2 regions of the Paenibacillus sp. SORGH_AS_0306 genome follow, and region 2 is predicted to be linked to the other one. Evidence: riboswitches for the same ligand, from Rfam matches in the RefSeq annotation. Region 2 holds a riboswitch; the other holds the start of a gene.
What was found. Region 2 has a riboswitch for glycine ahead of sdaAB (L-serine ammonia-lyase, iron-sulfur-dependent subunit beta). Riboswitches for the same ligand answer to the same signal wherever they lie in the genome.
Positions count from the first base shown of each region.

Region 1: it holds a riboswitch for glycine, as region 2 does, so the genes downstream of both, gcvT (glycine cleavage system aminomethyltransferase GcvT) here and sdaAB (L-serine ammonia-lyase, iron-sulfur-dependent subunit beta) in region 2, are expected to answer to the same signal.

Region 1 is NZ_JAUTBP010000001.1:3,190,347-3,200,005, reverse strand. It holds gene ptsP (phosphoenolpyruvate--protein phosphotransferase) at 1-1,217, shown strand, start outside; gene QE450_RS13835 (methyl-accepting chemotaxis protein) at 1,503-3,140, shown strand; gene gcvPB (aminomethyl-transferring glycine dehydrogenase subunit GcvPB) at 3,256-4,764, opposite strand; gene gcvPA (aminomethyl-transferring glycine dehydrogenase subunit GcvPA) at 4,761-6,116, opposite strand; gene gcvT (glycine cleavage system aminomethyltransferase GcvT) at 6,161-7,279, opposite strand; glycine riboswitch at 7,570-7,667, opposite strand; gene gcvH (glycine cleavage system protein GcvH) at 7,846-8,238, shown strand; gene QE450_RS13810 (helix-turn-helix domain-containing protein) at 8,512-9,659, shown strand, end outside.
Region 2 is NZ_JAUTBP010000001.1:3,006,307-3,015,965, forward strand. It holds gene sdaAA (L-serine ammonia-lyase, iron-sulfur-dependent, subunit alpha) at 86-979, opposite strand; gene sdaAB (L-serine ammonia-lyase, iron-sulfur-dependent subunit beta) at 1,004-1,669, opposite strand; glycine riboswitch at 1,830-1,940, opposite strand; gene QE450_RS13005 (SDR family oxidoreductase) at 2,156-2,947, opposite strand; gene QE450_RS13010 (PAS domain-containing sensor histidine kinase) at 3,074-5,869, opposite strand; gene QE450_RS13015 (sugar phosphate nucleotidyltransferase) at 5,902-7,284, opposite strand; gene QE450_RS13020 (response regulator transcription factor) at 7,642-8,337, shown strand; gene QE450_RS13025 (O-antigen polymerase) at 8,361-9,659, opposite strand, start outside.

The sequences.
Region 1 (9,659 bases), 180 kb from region 2:
CGGATACAGCTCAATTGGATCGTAATTTTGTTAAAGGCTTCACTACAAATATTGGCGGACGTACTTCTCACTCCGCGATTATGGCTCGCTCGTTGGAAATTCCAGCAGTAGTCGGTACAAAAGAAGTTATGGAAGTTATTCAAAATGGGGATATCGTTATCGTTGATGGTCTTGAAGGTAATGTTATCGTTAACCCTGATGAAGCAACTCTTGCTGAGTACCGTGCTAAAGGCGCAGCGTATGAAGCTCAAGTTACTGAATGGCGCAAATTGCGTGATGAAGTAACAGTTTCCAAAGATGGTGTACATGTTGAATTGGCTGCTAATATTGGTACGCCAAACGATGTGGCTGGTATATTGGATAATGGCGGCGAAGGCGTAGGCCTATACCGTACAGAATTCTTATACATGGGTCGCGATGAATTGCCTTCTGAAGATGTGCAATTCAATGCGTACAAAACGGTTTTGGAAAAAATGGCGGGTAAACCAGTTGTTGTTCGTACACTAGATATTGGTGGCGACAAAGAACTACCTTACCTTGTTCTTCCAAAAGAAATGAATCCATTCCTTGGATTCCGTGCAATTCGTCTTTGTCTAGATCGTCAAGACATTTTCCGTACTCAACTACGTGCATTGCTTAGAGCAAGTGTATATGGTGACCTACGTATTATGTTCCCGATGATCGCAACATTGATGGAATTCCGCGAAGCAAAAGCAGTATTGTTAGAAGAAAAAGAAAAACTGGTTGCTGAAGGTGTTGCTGTTTCTGAGAACATCCAACTTGGCATCATGGTTGAAATTCCTTCTACAGCAGTACTTGCTGACCAATTTGCTAAAGAAGTGGACTTCTTCAGTATCGGTACAAACGATTTGATCCAATACACAATGGCAGCAGATCGTATGAATGAACGGGTATCTTACCTGTATCAACCATACAATCCTTCTATCTTGCGTTTGGTTAAAATGGTTATCGATGCAGCTCACAAAGAAGGTAAATGGACAGGCATGTGTGGTGAAATGGCTGGCGACGCTACAGCAATTCCATTGCTACTTGGTCTAGGTCTGGATGAGTTCAGTATGAGCGCAAGCTCTATTCTTCCAGCACGTAGCCAATTAGCTAAATTGTCTAAAGCAGACATGCAAGAATTAGCTGCTAAAGCTTTGGATATGCAAACAGCTGAGCAAGTGGTTGAACTGGTACAAGCAATCCACGCTTAATATTTTCTTCCGTTACGTGCTTAGCATTATAAGCACGAATTCGTTCAAACAAAGTGATTTTTGCATAGCTAAATAACTTTCGTTTGAACAAATAGTTTTCCCAACATTTACTTTTAGCTGGTTTCTCTTTACAGAGAAATCAGCTTTTTTTGTTTTTATTATTTTTAATACCGCAGAATAATTGAAAACAAAATAAAAAAAGTTAATTAGATTTCCGCTAACTTCCGAAGTAACTGTTATATCTACATCTATATTTATAACTGATTACGATAGGGGAAAAAGAAAATGACAATGAACCAGAAAAAGAAATTTAAAACGCTCTCTGTTCAATTTAAAATTATTTTACCTATCATGTTGGTTGTTGGTACTATTATTTGTTCTATGGTGTATTATATTTTTCTACAAGTTCACGATGAAACCGATACTCAAGGTATTGCTATGGCAAAGATTATCCGAATTGGAGCAGAACTAGCAAGTAACAATCCTGATTCAGGAATAGAACCGTATCTAAAAGAACTCCATCAACAATTAGGCAATGAACTTCTGTTTTCAGCAATTTTAAATAAAGACACATCACCTGTATATGCGACTGATACTGATTATATTGGCACAACGACGTTGCAAACATTTGTAAAAGCAAATCAAGATAGTAAAGAGTGGGTACTTCAAGATACAACATATAAGAACGAAGCCGCCAATCTTTTGGCAACTACATTATCGAATGGACAGATTCTAGTTTTAATTACTTCTGAAAATGTATTGCATACGATCCGTAACGTTACACTTGTTGTAGTAACAATAAGTATGATATTGCTTTTAATATGTATTTATTGGATTGTCTATCGACAATTTGAAACATTACGCACATTAGAAAAAATGATGTCTACGATTAGCGAAGGACAGGGTAATCTCACTCAACGTTTAGTCGTTAAAAGTGAAGATGAATTTGGACGAGTAGCGAATTCATTTAACCAATTTATCGAAAAAATACAGTCTATTATTGCTCAAGTACAACAGACAGCAGCAGCAACTTCTGTTCATACCAAAAATGTATATGATACATCTATTGATAATATGACCGTTTCTAAAGAGATTGATTATGCTATACAATCGATTACCAAAGCTACAGCAAGTCAGTACGATGAAATTGAACAAGGAACTATTTCTATTCGTAAAATAGCTACTGTGATTGAACACACAGACCAACATGCACAGCATCTAGAAAAACTAAGTACATTGATTGGTCAACGTCAGCAATCTGGTGAACAAGCAGTGATCTATCTACAAAATCATATGCAATCATTTGCAAGCTTGTCCGATCAAGTCTCTGTCAATTTAAATCATTTGATTACAGAAGTGAATGGTATTGTTAAAATGTCTGTTCTTATTCAAGAGATTTCTAAACAGACAGGATTATTAGCACTTAATGCTTCTATAGAGGCCGCTCGGGCAGGGGAACATGGTAAAGGATTTGCTGTGGTAGCTTCTGAAGTTGGCAAATTATCAGATCAGTCGAAAGAAGCAACTACTCAAATACAAGATATTTTGAATCGTATTATTTCTTCTACTACGCTAACCAAAGAAGTGATGGATGCTTCGCAGAATGCTTTAAATGACCAATCACAAAGTGTTGAAAATACAAGCGGTGCTTTTATAGAAATTGGTCAATCGATTCAAGAAATGAACAGTCTTATTTTAGGTATGAAGGATATGACTACCCAATTGAATATCAACAAAGAACATATTATCGACTTTATTCAATCAGCTTCAACTACTACAGAAGAAACAGCAGCTGGCTCACAGGAAGTGCTTGCAAGTGTAGAAAATCAAATCAAAATGTCACAACAAGTAACAGACAATATAGGATTACTTACTGAAAACATTAAAGAATTAAATGTTATGGTTGATCGCTTTAAAGTATAAATAATTAATCAAGGCAGAAAAAGTAAGTATATCAATTATCAGTCATCTTATAAAAAAATCATCCCACCGACTTGATCAAAATAAAAAGTCGGTGGGATGATTAGTATGTTGCTATTTAGTTACAAGCACAGTTCAACACTGGTTTACGAGCTGCTGTTGTTTCATCCAAACGTCTGACTGCTGTTCCATAAGGAGCATTCAGTAACAATTCTGGATTGTCTTTCGCTTCGCCAGCGATCTGAATCATCGTATCAATAAAAGCATCCAGTGTTTCTTTACTTTCTGTCTCGGTAGGTTCGATCATAATACATTCTTCTACATTTAGCGGGAAGTAGACAGTAGGTGGATGGTACCCGAAATCAAGTAATCGTTTGGCAACATCCAGTGTACGGATACCGTACTGTTTGAGCCCTTTACCCGACATCACGAATTCATGCTTACATACGCTTGTATAAGGCATTTCATAATGATCTTTAAGACGGTGCATCATATAGTTCGCATTCAGCACAGCACATTCAGATACTCTACGTAGACCTTCTGGGCCATAGCTACGAATATACGTATACGCACGTACTAGAATACCAAAGTTACCATAGTATGCTTTGACACGACCGATCGAATCAGGCGAACCGCTACGAAGAGTAAATGTACCATCTTCTAATTTTTCGACTACAGGTTCAGGTAAGAAAGGAAGCAATCTGCTTTTCACCCCGACAGGACCTGCACCAGGACCTCCGCCACCATGCGGTGTACTCATTGTTTTGTGTAAATTCAAATGAACCACATCGAAGCCCATATCACCTGGACGAGTAATTCCCATAATCGCATTGGAGTTAGCACCATCATAATACAGTAATCCACCAGCTTCATGGACGATTTGAGCGACTTCACTGATTTGCTTTTCAAAAAGACCAAGTGTGTTTGGGTTCGTTAGCATGAGAGCAGCGGTATCTGATCCAACAGCAGCACGAAGTGCATCAAGATCAACCAGACCTTCTGGAGTCGAAGGAATCGTAATCGTCTGGAATCCAGCGACTGTTGCGCTCGCAGGATTCGTACCATGCGAAGAATCAGGTACGATCACTTTGGTACGGTGTTCGCCACGTTTTTCATGATACGCACGAATCATCATAAGACCTGTCCATTCTCCATGAGCACCAGCAGCAGGTTGTAGAGTCACAGCATCCATACCTGTTAGAGCAGCAAGGTCTTTTTGCAATGTATGCATCAGTTCCAGTGCACCTTGAATACTTTGTTCTGGTTGATACGGATGAATTTTGGCGAATCCAGCATAACGTGCTACATCTTCATTGACTTTAGGATTGTATTTCATCGTACAAGAACCCAGTGGATAGAATCCGTTATCGACGCCAAAGTTACGACGGGACAATTCGGTATAATGACGAATCACATCGACTTCATATACTTCAGGTAAAGCAGGTTCTTCTTGACGAAGCATTTCCTGTGGAATCAATTGAGATACGTCGACCCGAGGAACATCGCAATCTGGTAAAGAATAACCGATTCGACCCGGTTGACTCAATTCAAAAATCAAAGCTTTTTCAGTAACAACAGCGCCTTGTACAGAAGTAACGGTCTCATGGACTACAGTTTCGTTTGTCATAGGATTGCCTCCAGTTCAGTTGCCAATAGATCTATCTCTGCTTTGGTACGTTTCTCTGTGACTGCGAATAAGATATGACCAGACAATTCAGGGTAAGACAAGCTTAGATCATAACCACCAATCATGCCTTTTGCTAACAATTGAGTATTGATATCAGCGACTGAAGTGCCTTCTGGTAAAGCAAGCACGAACTCATTGAAAAAAGGAGATTGGAACGCTAATGTTACATTAGGAATCGCAGATAGTGTTTGCGCAGCATAATGTGCTTTTTGCAAATTCAGATCAGCGACATCTACCATACCTTGTCTACCCATCACAGATAGATAAACCGATGCACATAGCGCAAGCAATGCTTGATTAGAACAAATATTCGAAGTCGCTTTGTCACGACGGATATGTTGCTCACGAGTCTGCAATGTTAATACAAAACCACGTTTACCATCGATATCTTTGGTCTGTCCAACAATGCGTCCTGGCATACGGCGCATTAACGGTTGAGCAACAGCGAAGAATCCACAAGTAGGGCCACCTAATGACATCGAGATTCCGAGTGGCTGTGCATCACCAACAACGATATCAGCTCCAAGCTTACCAGGAGATTCAAGTAGTCCAAGTGAAATTGGATTCGTACTTACTACTAGCAAAGCACCTTTGGCATGTGCTAGATCCGCCGCTGCTTGAATCGCTTCAATACCGCCAAAAAAGTTAGGGGATTGAACAAGCACTACAGCTGTCTGTTCATCAATCGCTTCAGCAAGAACTTGAATATCGGTAACTCCATCTCCATAAGGAACTTCCACTACATCCAGATTCAAGCCACGAGCATAACTGCGTACAACACCGCGGGACTCGGGATGAATCGTTGAAAGAGCAATAATCTTTTTGCGTCCTGTAGCCGATGCTGCAAGAGAAGCCGCTTCAGCGAGAGCAGTTGCACCATCATACATACTTGCATTGGCAACAGCCATCCCTGTTAATTCACAAATATAAGATTGAAATTCAAAAATCGCTTGTAATTCACCCTGACTGATCTCTGGTTGATATGGAGTATAAGCTGTATAAAATTCAGAGCGAGAAATCACATGATTGATCACAGAAGGCAAATGATGATCGTATAAGCCTGCACCAAGAAAACTGGTATACCGATCTGTATCTGCATTTTGACCCGCAAGACTGGACATATGACGAGTAAGTGTATACTCATCTAGCATTTCAGACATCGGCATTGTACCTTGATAACGAAGGGATGCTGGAATATCTGTAAATAAATCCTCTATCGAAGAAGCGCCCACCACCTCTAACATTTCAGCTTCATTCTGTGGGGTCATGGGAATATAACGATGCGATTTCATAAAGGTAGACTCCTTTGGGGCAACATATCAGTCGCCTTGTGATTTTATTTAGTGACAGCAGATGCTCGTTTGTAGAAAGGAGCTTTGATCACTTCAGCTTTGAGCATTTTACCGCGAATCTCAAGTTCTATCGGTGTTCCTAGAGCAGCACTATCAGCTTCAATTAAAGCAAGTCCAAGATTACGCTTGAGTGTAGGAGATTGAGTTCCTGTAGTCACTTCGCCGATTTGTCGGCCATCCCGATATACAGGATAGTGAGGACGAGGAATACCACGATCAATCATTTCGACACCAACCAATTTACGAGCTAATCCTTTTTCTTTTTGTGACACTAGAGCATCTTTACCTGTAAATTTTTCTTTGTCTAATTTGACAAAGTAACCAAGTCCAGCTTCCAGCGGAGAAATATCTGCGGACAGTTCTTGACCATACAATGGCAGGCGAGCTTCAAAGCGAAGTGTATCACGCGCGCCAAGTCCGCAAGGGATCAAGCCAAGTGGTTCTCCAACTTGTAGCAGTTGTTCCCAGATCACCGGAGCATCTGTAGCAGATACATACAATTCATATCCATCTTCACCGGTATAACCTGTACGAGAAATTAGAGCATGAACACCAAAGATTTCAGCTTTGTCGATAAAAGAAAATCCTGCTAGTTCAGCATAACGATCGCTTTGCGTAGCCGCTTGTAAAATAGCAACCGCTTGAGGACCTTGCAGAGCAATTAATGCTGTTTGTTCTGAAATATTTTCAAGCGTCACATGAGCAGGTAAAGACTGCTTCATCCAATCGATATCTTTATCAATATTCGAAGCATTGATCACAAGCATATAATGTTCTTCGCCTAGACGGTATACAAGTAGATCATCGACTACACCGCCTGTTGGATAGCACATCAGTGTGTATTGGGCTTGTCCATCTTGCAGACGAGAGGCATCGTTAGTTAATAATTGCTGTAGATAAGCAAGTGAACCTTCACCTGAAATGATCACTTCACCCATATGAGAAACATCGAATAACCCTGCTTGTTCACGTACAGCTTCATGTTCTTTTTGAATCCCTGTAAATTGAACAGGCAATTCCCAACCGCCAAAGTCGATACAACGTGGTGAACCGGATTGAGCATAAAGAGGGAAAATAGGCGTACGTTTTAATTCTGTTGTCATCATCGTCACCTCATCAAATTAGTATTGTGGCGAAAAAGTAAGATTATCAATATGTTGCGAAATAGACAAAAGGTCACAACACCTTAAAAGCTCAACAAAAAAAGACAGAGAGAAAAGGAAATAAGCAGGTCGTATACCTGAACTATTTCTTTTTCTCCCTGTCCTTGATACCTGAGAGTTACCTTGCACTTCTAAAATACGTCAGAAGCAACAAGTTTCCCCTTGGGTGATTGGGCGTAATCATTCGGATATCGTCGGTGACCGAATAATGCCAATTCTCTCCAGAGCTGCGTCCGGTACAGGTCCCTTTTACCTGAGAGATTCACCATTACTGGCTTACTCCTTCGGCGCTGTCATGATTCTGAACAGTCTCTCCCTGTACTTTCATTCGCTACATATGATGTTATGTATTTCCGAACATTAAGTATTGAAACAGCAATGAATGTATGTATATTATATTAATACTTGATTCAAAAAGCAATGTCAAGAGTATTGACAGTATAATCTGCCTTGCTATACGCTTGTGTGCATGAAGACATTACAACCATGAACCGGAGGAATGAACAATGAGTGAGATTAAAGATCAATTGCTGTACAGTGCAGAACATGAATGGGTAGAACGCATTAGTGATGATACTGTTCGTATCGGGATTACTGATTTTGCTCAACATCAGCTAGGAGATATCGTGTTTGTTGAATTGCCACAATCAGGTGCAGAAGTTGCTTCTGAAGCTGTGATTGGTACGATTGAATCGGTTAAAACCGTATCTGATCTTTTTAGCCCGGTCACAGGAACAATTATTAATTTCAATCCTGAATTAGAAACAGAACCTGAACTGGTGAACTCTGATCCTTACGGACGTGGCTGGATGGTAGAAGTGAAAGTTAGTGGTAATCTGGATGAAGCTTTATCCAGTCTATTAAGTGCAGAAGCATATGCTGAACATGCACAAGACTAAGTTCTAAAAAAAGTGAATACATACAAAATAAGTAGAAATCATCTAGTTATTTGTATTGTAACAAGATTAAGACTGAAAGCCTAGCAGGCAATCAGTCTTTTTTTGGTATGTATGGATGTTTTATAATTTTAGGTTGGAGGAATCTGCATAATACGATAGAATGATTAAATAAAGCAGAAATAGAATTTTTTTACATAGATTCAATAGTACCATCTTGTACGAAATGTGCACTGCACTTCTATATAGGGATGACTACATCTGGAGGGGAGATTGTTGTCAAAATATCTATATCGTTTATTTTTGATTATGGTGATACTGGGCTCACTGCCTGTACTGGTTATCGGAATATTTTCGTATACATTAGCAGCCGGCGATGTGGAACAAAAAGTACAGGATGGGAATGCACAGTTATTAAATGAGACTCAATTACGTGTAGATCAGGTGCTCAAAACGTTACAGTTATCGGCAGTACAATATGTTAATTCTCCATTAGTGACTGAAACGATGAAACAGCCGTTACAATCAGGAGACTTTGAAAAAATACGGAATTTAACAACAGGCTTTAATAATTTGCAAACGATTACATCACTCGATCAAATACGGTTAATTAACTTTGAACACAATTGGGTGGTATCGGGAACATCATTTAGCCAGGTGTCTGATGCAGACGATCAAGCTGTGCTTCGCTCTTATCGACACAATCGAAATAGTATGTTCTGGGTAACAGATACTTCTATCGCTAATAACGGATATACGTCAAATATAGATATGATGACTGAAAATGAATTAACCTCGATCTCTTCCGAAAAGAAAACCAAAGTAGTCAGTATGGTGTTCAAAATTCCATTATTGCCTTCAACCGGTGAGCCACGTGGATTGTTAGTTTTAGATATTGCTAATGATGAGATTGATAATTGGGTCACCAGCAGTACTCGTCTTGGACAAATCTATGTATTTGATCAATATCAACAAGAATTTCTAGATAGTGGTCAGAATACGCAATATCCAGGTTTGCAGAATGAAGTGTTTAAACATGTGGAACAAGGGGAACGACAAGGATTTTTTAATTGGAAAAGTGAAGGCAAAGAAGTAGGTGTAACTTATTCTTCGTCCACATTAAATGGATGGGTGTATGTATCTGTGGTATCAATAGGACAGATTACGTCCCAGACACGAAAAATAGCGATTTTGACAATTAGTGTCTGTGTAGCGATGTTGTTATTAACGGCTTTGTTAGCTTTTCTTAGCAGTCGGCGTATGTATTCCCCTGTCTCCAAATTAATGCAGTTGTTGGGAGCAGGAGATTCAGCAGATTATCAGGCAGGACTGAACGCAGAGCAACCGTCTACAGCGATCAGGCAGCTACGGTTTCCATTTGGCAAAAGCAATTCATTCACTGGATATGACAAAAAGTCTGTGAA
Region 2 (9,659 bases):
GGAAAGGTTTGAAGAAAAATCGAAAAAAGCCGCTTTATTATAAACGGCTTTTCGGTATTATGCATATAAATGGATATTTTGTTAGTTAATTCTTATTCTCTTGTCTACGACGTCTTAATTCTTCCGTAATTTTACGTCCTGTTGGCGTTTGAGCGAGTCCGCCCCGAGCTGTTTCGCGATGTTCACTTGGCATCGAACGTCCCACTTGTAACATGACATCGACCACTTCATCTGATGGAATAGCACTCCGTACTCCAGCCAGCCCCATATCTGCGGCTGCTAACGCATTTACTGCACCTAATCCATTACGAACAATACAAGGAATCTCGACTAACCCTGCTACCGGATCACAGATTAATCCAAGTGTATTTTTTAGAGCCAGCCCTACAGCATGCATCGCTTGTTCCGGTGTACCACCACGCATCTCAACAACTGCTCCAGCGGCCATACCTATTGCTGAACCGACTTCTGCCTGACATCCACCTTCTGCACCTGAGATCGAAGAGTTGTTAGCAATCACATAGCCGATAGCACCGGCTGCGAACAATCCTTGTACCATATGTGTATCATCCCAACCAAAACGCTCTTGCGAACTGACAAATACTCCCGGAATAATACCACATGAGCCTGCAGTAGGCGTAGCGATAATCCGTCCCATTGAAGCATTCACTTCTGATACGGCTAACGCATAAGCCATCGCACGCGTCGCATCACTGCCTGACGATGTATCTCCGCTTAACATATAGTCATGCACACGACGTGCATCTCCACCGGTCAGTCCACTTCGTGAAACGGTATCTTCTGTGATTCCGCGCTCGACTGCTTCTTTCATCACCTGATAATAATCAGTCATTTGTTGAATAACGTCTTGCTCGCTTACTCCTGTTTCTTTCACTTGCTCTTCAATCATCAGTTCCGCTATCGTTAGTGAACGTTCTTCACATAACCGAACAATATCTTTTAATGTGCGAAATTGCATATCACACTCTCCTTTGAACTTCGTTTACTTCAAATCAATCACAGCTGCCCGGGTAACATAAGGCAATTGCAAAATCTGATTAAGCACAGACTGGTCAGGTACAGTATCAAGTTCTATCACAGTCATCGCTTCTCCGCTACGTGCTTTGCGATCGACATCCATAAATCCGATATTCAATTCAGCATCGCTCAGTGTACGTGTAATATCAGCAAGTACTCCTTTACTATCCATATGCTCAACTGCTAACATCGGATATTGACCCGACCCGCGCACATCGAATCCATTTAACTCATGAATCTCAATATTACCTCCACCAATCGAAGCACCTGCGACTTCGGCACGTTCTTCTCCATGCTGTACAATAATACGCACAAAGTTAGGATGAGGATAATTGCCTGTTCCTTTATCAAAAGAAATCGTAATGCCTTGACGATCCGCTTCTTCAGCTGCATCCGGTAAGCGATCATCATCGGTATCATAATCAAGCAAACCACCTACTAGAGCAAGGTCTGTTCCATGTCCCCAATACGTCTCTGCAAAAGAACCATACAAAATAATCTGTACATGCTCAGGACATTTGCCCAAAAAGTGTCGCGCTGCTCTACCCAGACGTGCTGCTCCTGCTGTATGTGAACTAGACGGTCCTACCATTGCAGGTCCAATAATATTAAATACATTTTTAAATCGCATCATTTTTCTTCTCCCTTATCACCAAAATATGCGCGCACAAAAAAAGACAGTGAATAGCCTGCGCGTGGCCTATTCCTCTGTCCTCGTTACCTGAGAGTTTAGACCGAACACAACTGTCGGTGGTACTCCTTGGGTGGCTCATATGCTCTCTCCAGAGTTGCATCCAATAGCGGTTCGGGTACCTGAGAGATTAATTAACCATCGCCAAATGGTTAGCTTGCTCCTTCGGTGGTGGATCACATACATCCACAGACTCTCCCTCTATCTTCATGTGCAGTTATTTATTTACGTGATTGACCTGATCTTATTAACGTGAATACGTTCAATATCTTTAGCTTAATTCAGCACACCTAACACTGTCAATTGATTGATTTGAAAAAGAACTAATAAGTGGTAGACATAACAAAATCCTTTCCCGATATGCTCGAAAAAGGATTTGGCTAGTGAATTGATAGAACATTTTATCTTATATACTTGTAGATACAACTATCCTCTTAATAACGATTCAGCGCCATCTACAAATATCTCTGTACCTGTTACATGAGAAGCTTCACTAGATGCTAAAAACAGCACAAGGTTAGCTACTTCTTCGATTTTGCCTGGTTCACCTTTAAGCGGATGATCACCTTCAGGGAATTCCATAGGAATCTCTACTTCTTTTAGATCATCACTTGGATACGTATTATCATCGATTTCAGTATCGATCGCTCCCGGACAGATAGCATTGACTCGAATTTTGTAACGAGCCAGTTCCAATGCCGCCATTTTCATAAAAGCAACTTGCGCTGCTTTGGTAGAGGCATATGCAGAGAATCCTACATTAGAGAACACACGATTACCATTGATAGAACTTGTAATAATAATACTACCACCATTTTCTTTCAAATGAGGGATAGCATATTTTACAGTTGCAAATGTACCGCGCAAATTGATCTCCACCGTTTGATTCCAATCATCTATTTCCAAAGTTTCAATAGGAGCTTTGCTACCGTTGATTCCTGCATTAGCAAATACAATATCCAATTGACCTGCTTCAGATGCTACTTGTTTCATTGCACTTTCAATCATTTCTGGCTTGGAAATATCACATTCGATTACATATGCTTTACCGCCAGCTTGTTCAATTTCAGCTTTGGTTTTTTCTGCATTTTCAGGCGTACGATCTAACATATATACAACAGCACCTTCTGCTGCAAATCGTATCGCTGATGCTTTACCTATTCCTGATCCGCCACCTGTTACTGCTGCTACTTTACCGGTTAATTTTGTTTCTGCCATGGGGATAAGCCTCCATATTTCAGAATTTGTCTTTTAAAGATAAACGTTGTAGCTCTATGATAACGTTATCTCGTTTCCTATTGTAAGTACCCTAGCAGACAGAGCAGTGAATCAGATGATTGCATATTATTCAGTGTGCTGAATAGAATCGTTCTTTTTCGGTTTGGGTAGAATCACAGAAAAGGTAGAACCTTTATTGGGTCTGGATACAAAATTCAATTCACCCTGATGATCTTTGACGATCCGCTCTGTAATATATAATCCAAGCCCTGTTCCTCGAATATTGTGCTTGGAAGCAGAACTTGCCCGGAAAAATTTCTGGAATATGCGACTATGATCTTCCGGTGGAATCCCGATCCCTGAATCTTTGATCGATACCGAAATATGATCCTGTAATTCGTTGATAACAATATGAACCATCGAATCATCTGAAGAGTATTTAAGAGCATTACTAATCAGATTTCGAAAGACTTGAATTAAGCGTTGCTGATCGCCGTTAATAAATACTTCATGCAATCCTTCATGGTGAAGCATGATACGGTCTCTTGATTCTGGATTCCATTGATCACAAATACCTTGCAACATTTCATATAGCGGAATATAAGTCATATGATACTCGGCATAATCGGCTTCGATCCGCTGAATATCTAGAAAATCATCTATTAAATGAGACAACCGCTGTCCTTCTTGATGAATCGTTTCTATAAAAGCATGCCTTTTTTCAATCGACATATCTTCATAGATCATTAACATTTCGATATAACCCATCATTGCAGATAATGGTGTGCGCAATTCATGAGAGACTACGCTCATCAATTCATTTTGCATCTGCTTCATATGCTCTTCTTCAGTGCGATCTCGAAAAACAAGAATCACACCATGTTCAATCTGTTGCACCGTATCTGTTACTGGAGTGACATAGAGCGATAGAATCTTTTCATTTTGTAACAACACCATCTCGCCTTGATTCCATGTGTGTTCTCCTTGCAGAAATCGCTCTAACTTTTCGATCCATAAAGACGTTTCGGTAACCAGTTGATTTTCTATATCACGTAACAATTGCTGGATAGGATAACCGGTATAATCTTTGATTGAAAATAGCGATAACATCGTCGGATTAATAAATGAAATAATCCCTTGAGAGTCACACATTACAATGCCTTCTTGTACCGATTCCAGTAAATTGCCGGTAATACTTTTTTGCTTTTCTGCTGCGCCTTGTTCTTCTCGTAATCGGTCGGTCAGCACTTCCAATTGACGTTCATGTTCATAACGCTCGGCTTGCGCTCTTTCTTGTTGCGTCAAGTCATGTACAAAAAATGTCTGAAACGAAGATTCTTCGGCTAGAATCTCACTGCGTGTTAATCCCACTTGAAAAGCTGTACGGTCTGCATGAATAGCTGTGACCGGGCAGTTGTTGTCTCCTGCTGGAATCGTATCTAATAGCAATAATTCCGATAATGGTCTACCCATTACTTGTTCACGTGTATAGCCAAACATCTTTTCAGCGGCAGGATTAAACTCTGTTATTTTTTTCTGATGATCTGTTGAAATGATGCCATCGATAGCGTATTTGAGAATAGCACTTTTTTGAGCTTCACTTTCCGCCAGATCAAATGTACGTTCAACTACACGAATTTCTAAATTTTCTTTATCATGTTGAATTTGCAAAAACTGTTCTTCTAATACCAGTGATACTAATTTGAAGTTATCAATTAATGCGTGAAATTCAACAATATTACTATCCGGCCAATCTATCGGCTTATTTTTACTCAATTTATCAGGAATATTGTTAGACGCTTTGGCTAACTCCAGTAAAGACTTAGTAATTTTACGGCTAATCGGACCTGCCAACAAAATCGCTATCCCGATAACAATCAAAATCGTTGTAATACTTTGAATATAAAATATATAAATACGTTCTAAATAAAACGCCGCTGTCAATTTTAAAATTAATCGATAATTATGATCTAGTGGAATATCCATAACAAAGTACGACTCCTGCCATCGCTCGATCAGGGTTAACCGATTTATAGGGAAATGATGAAAAATAGTAGCTCCATCTTTGGTAGTAGAAATAATCAACGATTCATCATTTCTAGACTCTACAAGTTGTTGTGTCGTCTCGCTATTGAGCGTGCTATACATAGATGTACCTAACGGGCTTACGACAACTGAATCGATATAAAAGTTCTTTTTATATATGTTCATTAACGGTTTGGTTTTGCGCATATCTGACAAACTAATCTGTATATCTTGCTTATACACTTGTGAAGAACGTTCCATATATGAAGAATACAACCCTTGAATATCATAAAATTGTTGATGACTGATAACCACTAATAATAACAACGCTGTAAAGATAACGAAGGCAATTAAATATTTAAAAATAATACGTCCCAGCGAAATCGAATAGATCGGCTGATTGCCTATCGCTACACGACTCATAATACTTTCTAACAAAATCGAAGCAATCAATAAATTAATAATGCTATTAAAACTTTGCTCAAGAAGAATCAATGCGATCATTTGAATATCAATAGGATGAAGACGATATTCATACATACCATATATCAGAGGTAGACCTATACATAACCAAAAGATCAGATCTGCTTTGAATAAAACTCCTCTGCTAAATCGCTTGAAGTACAAATGCAAAAATAAAATCTCCAAACCAAACAAGCCGGTCATAAAAAGATAAGACCCGCCAAATCCAAAAGGTATATTTATAGCGAGTAAAGCAGGCACAGCAAATCGTAATCCATATAACCGGAAAATAATTAGAAGTGCTGCGCTGCCTAGTGCAAACCGTAAATTTAAAGATAAGTCCAATTTAAAATAATTGCCTGCTATGCCAAAGATCGTTAAGATGATTGTTCCTATCAAAGGAGATCGGAACCAAAGAAGTATTCTGTATTTCATGACTAACGGTCCTTTCTACCACGGACAGCAGGTTAACCCGAAAGACCTTCTGATAACAAACCATCTGGAGTCACTCCAGGATATTCGTATCTTATAATGTCAGTCTCCGATACAGCTTTGCCTATCTGTGACTCAATAAATTCCAGTTCACCTTCAGAAGCACCAATACAATGCTTCATCCCCGGTTCTACAACGATAACATCACCTGGAGAGATCATCGTGATAACTCCATCAAGGCAGATATATCCTATACCTGATATAATCGTCCATACTTCTTTACGTAATTTATGTTCATGATAACTGATAAAGCGACCTGATGTAATCACGACTCGTTTGGTCACTGTCTCTAGCCCACCTTCATCTTGCCGATGAGAAATAATCGTTTGTTTGCCCCAAAAGCGTTCTTCAAATCGCGGAGCGATTTCTATCTGTCCCACCATCTCTTTAATGCCTGTAGCATCTTCACGATTGGTCACTAAAATACCGTCAGGCCCTGCCACTACGATCACATTAGGAACATTCCATACACTTACCGGTATATCTAGTTCGTTAATAATACGAGTATCTTGAGATAAAGGAGAGATATATCCTGAACCGGTCACATCAAAATCCATTTCACGAATTAATGAATCCCATGTTCCCAAATCTCTCCATTCTCCATGAAACGGTAATACAGATATATGCTTTGTTTTTTCTACAACCGCTAGATCAAAACTTGTTTTGGGTAATGCTAAATAGTGCTTTAACAATTCATTATAGTTAGAGTTCCAACCTTGATTTTCAATATGGTCTAGCAAAAATCCTAAGCGGAATGCAAATACACCGCAATTCCACAATGCCCCTTTATGTATTAACGATTGGGCAGTGATTATATCTGGTTTTTCTAAAAAGGAGCAAACCCCAAAATATTCCTTATCCACCAGTTCAGACATCAATGGTACAATATATCCGTATTTGTCTGAAGGCTCCGTTGGAGAAGCACCCATTAAGACCATCTCATCACCAGACTTCTCCAATATAGATGGAAGCTTACGCAAATGCTCAAAAAACTCGTCACCGGCATAACCGTCTACCGGCATGACTCCTATCATTTCATCACGTGTAGCACCAGCATGATGATATAAATATGAAGCTGCTAAAGCGATTGCCGGAAACGTGTCTCTTTGCGCAGGTTCTTCAATAATCGTAGCATCGATACCAATTTGCCCACGAATCAGATCAGCTTGATACCCGCTAGCTGAAAAATAAGCTTGCTCTGACAAACCTGCATCTTGCAATTGTCTCCAGATTCGCTGTAGCATACTTTCAGGCTGACCTTGATGACGAAGAACAGGAAGAAATTGTTTGGGACGATTAACGTTCGATAAAGGCCATAAACGTTTACCTGACCCACCGGACAACAATATCATGCGCATATATGAAACCCTCTTCCGAAAAATGTAGTAAGAACTTAAAAAAACTGTTCATTTTAGCTGTTTCTGCCGAAAATAAATATAGGGAGTCGAATGATACTATAGTCCTATTCCATTTTCTCATGTATATTTTAAGAAAGTTCTCTTTTCCGTATAAAATTTCATGCTAATTGATTCGCATTTTTTTAACATTTGGATTACTTTCATTGTTTTAAAGCTGAAATTGCTATGTTTACTTGAAATTCTATTCTTGATCTTTCTATATATTTCGCTTAAATATCGTTGTATTAAGCATGTTATAGAATAGTAAAGGGAGATATTCAACAAGCCTATTATTTTTCATACAGGAGAGTGACAGCGATGTCTATCAAAGTTCTTCTTATTGAAGATGAGAAAAGTCTGGCAGATATGATTGCATTTTTTCTTCAAGAAGAAGGTTACCTTACCGAAATGATTCATGATTCCAAAGACGCTATTCAAAAACTGTTTCATTTCAAACCGGATATTATCGTAACCGATCTTATGCTTCCTGATATGGATGGAAGTGAATTAGTCAGTCAGATCCGCAAACAATCTACCGTACCTGTATTGATGATATCTGCCAATACGATGCTGAATGAGCGGATCAAGGCACTGGATAACGGTGCTGATGACTTTTTGTGTAAACCATTTAGTCTCAAAGAATTGGATGCTCGCATCAAAGCATTGCTACGTCGTAGTGGCCCGACTATTATTACCGAGCCCAAAGTCAATGTATCTAAAGACAAAAAAGGACGAATTTCTGTGAATGACTATCGTCATAGTCTGTTTGTCGAAGAACAAGAAGTTGAAGTCACTCATATCGAATTTGCGATTATGAAAGAACTGTATAATTACCCTGGCAAAGTCTTTACCCGCAATGAACTGATGGATCGTATTAAAGGAGGAGATCGCGCTTATCTGGATCGTACCATCGATGTACATATTTCCAGCTTGCGTAAAAAGATAGAGCGCGATCCCAAAAATCCTCAGCATATTCGTACAGTATGGGGTACAGGATATAAATATGTGATGTAATATCAGCTTATCATTGGATTGTTTTACATTCGCCTTCGCTTTTTCCAGCGTTTATAAGGAAGAATACAAGCGATACCAGCTAATATCCCTATACCGAACAGTATCCAGCCTATACGATAAGCAGAAGCTAGAATAATAACAACAGTGCCACTTCCACTGTCTTCGCTCATAAACCCAGTGGTCACGCCATTCACAGCCAATCTTGCTCGCTGAGTTTCTCCATTCAGGCGGAATTCCCAGAGCGGATTCGGCGATTCTGTTTCACGAATCAGCACTTGCTCATGATTCGGATTGCTGAGTATAAAACTTCGTTCCATCGAATTTTCACGATTGGCTTTGATTGTAGCTTTATGTGAAGGAACTGTAAAAAACTGATCGATATCTTGACCTTCAAATAACATGAATTGATCGACCATGATCATCGCTTTATACGGAATAATAGAGTAATTTTTAATTTGAAAAGAACCTTTTACTTTCTGATCTGCATGCGCTAGCATTTGGAACTGCATCATCGCGGTTCCGGCTGGCGCTTTTATAATTTGATCGTAATGGTTCCACTTCGTTTTATCCTCTTCTTCTACTTCATTAATATAAGAAGTCTGCAATATCTGAGAATCAGCATTCAAAAATACTAATTTCATATGACGCTGTTTGACATGTTGTGAGATCGCATCCAGAGTGACTGAATATTCTTCTAACGGACTAGCTTTCATTTTTTGAGAAGCATAGATATTCCAATCACAAGAATAACTAGGTGCATATTCGATCGACATGCCTTGAGAAGATATTACTTTGCGTGTATGACCGGGCTGAATATCTGTCATACATTCGGCTGAACTGTTTTGAAGCAAGCTTTCGCTCGTCTCTTCACTTGGCAGTACATTCACTTCATTCGCTTTCATCAAATGAATATCTTGATCGGTCGTTAGAGAAGGCACCTGACTATCCAATACCAATTTCAATTGATATGTGCCTTTCGTTAGCAATAAATCCTTGAACTCTATCCGCCCGTAATTACGCAGTAATCCTGGAATACTTAATTTTTGCTTGGCGAATCCATCTTGATCAGGCAATGTCTCGATAACTGTATTTTTGGTCGTAGTATTTTCTGTCGATCGGGTATACGCTTGATCACTTGTTATCTGGCGGGAAATGACTTCGCCTGTTTTTTGATTGATCCATTTCATCGTTAAGTTACCTTGATATCCAGAAGGAATATTTGCCAAAATCGAGGCAGAATAGTTGGCTGTTTTGAGAACATCTACTTTTTTCTGCAATGTTCCTTGTTGATAACTGATTCCTCGTCCCATACTCAACAAAGG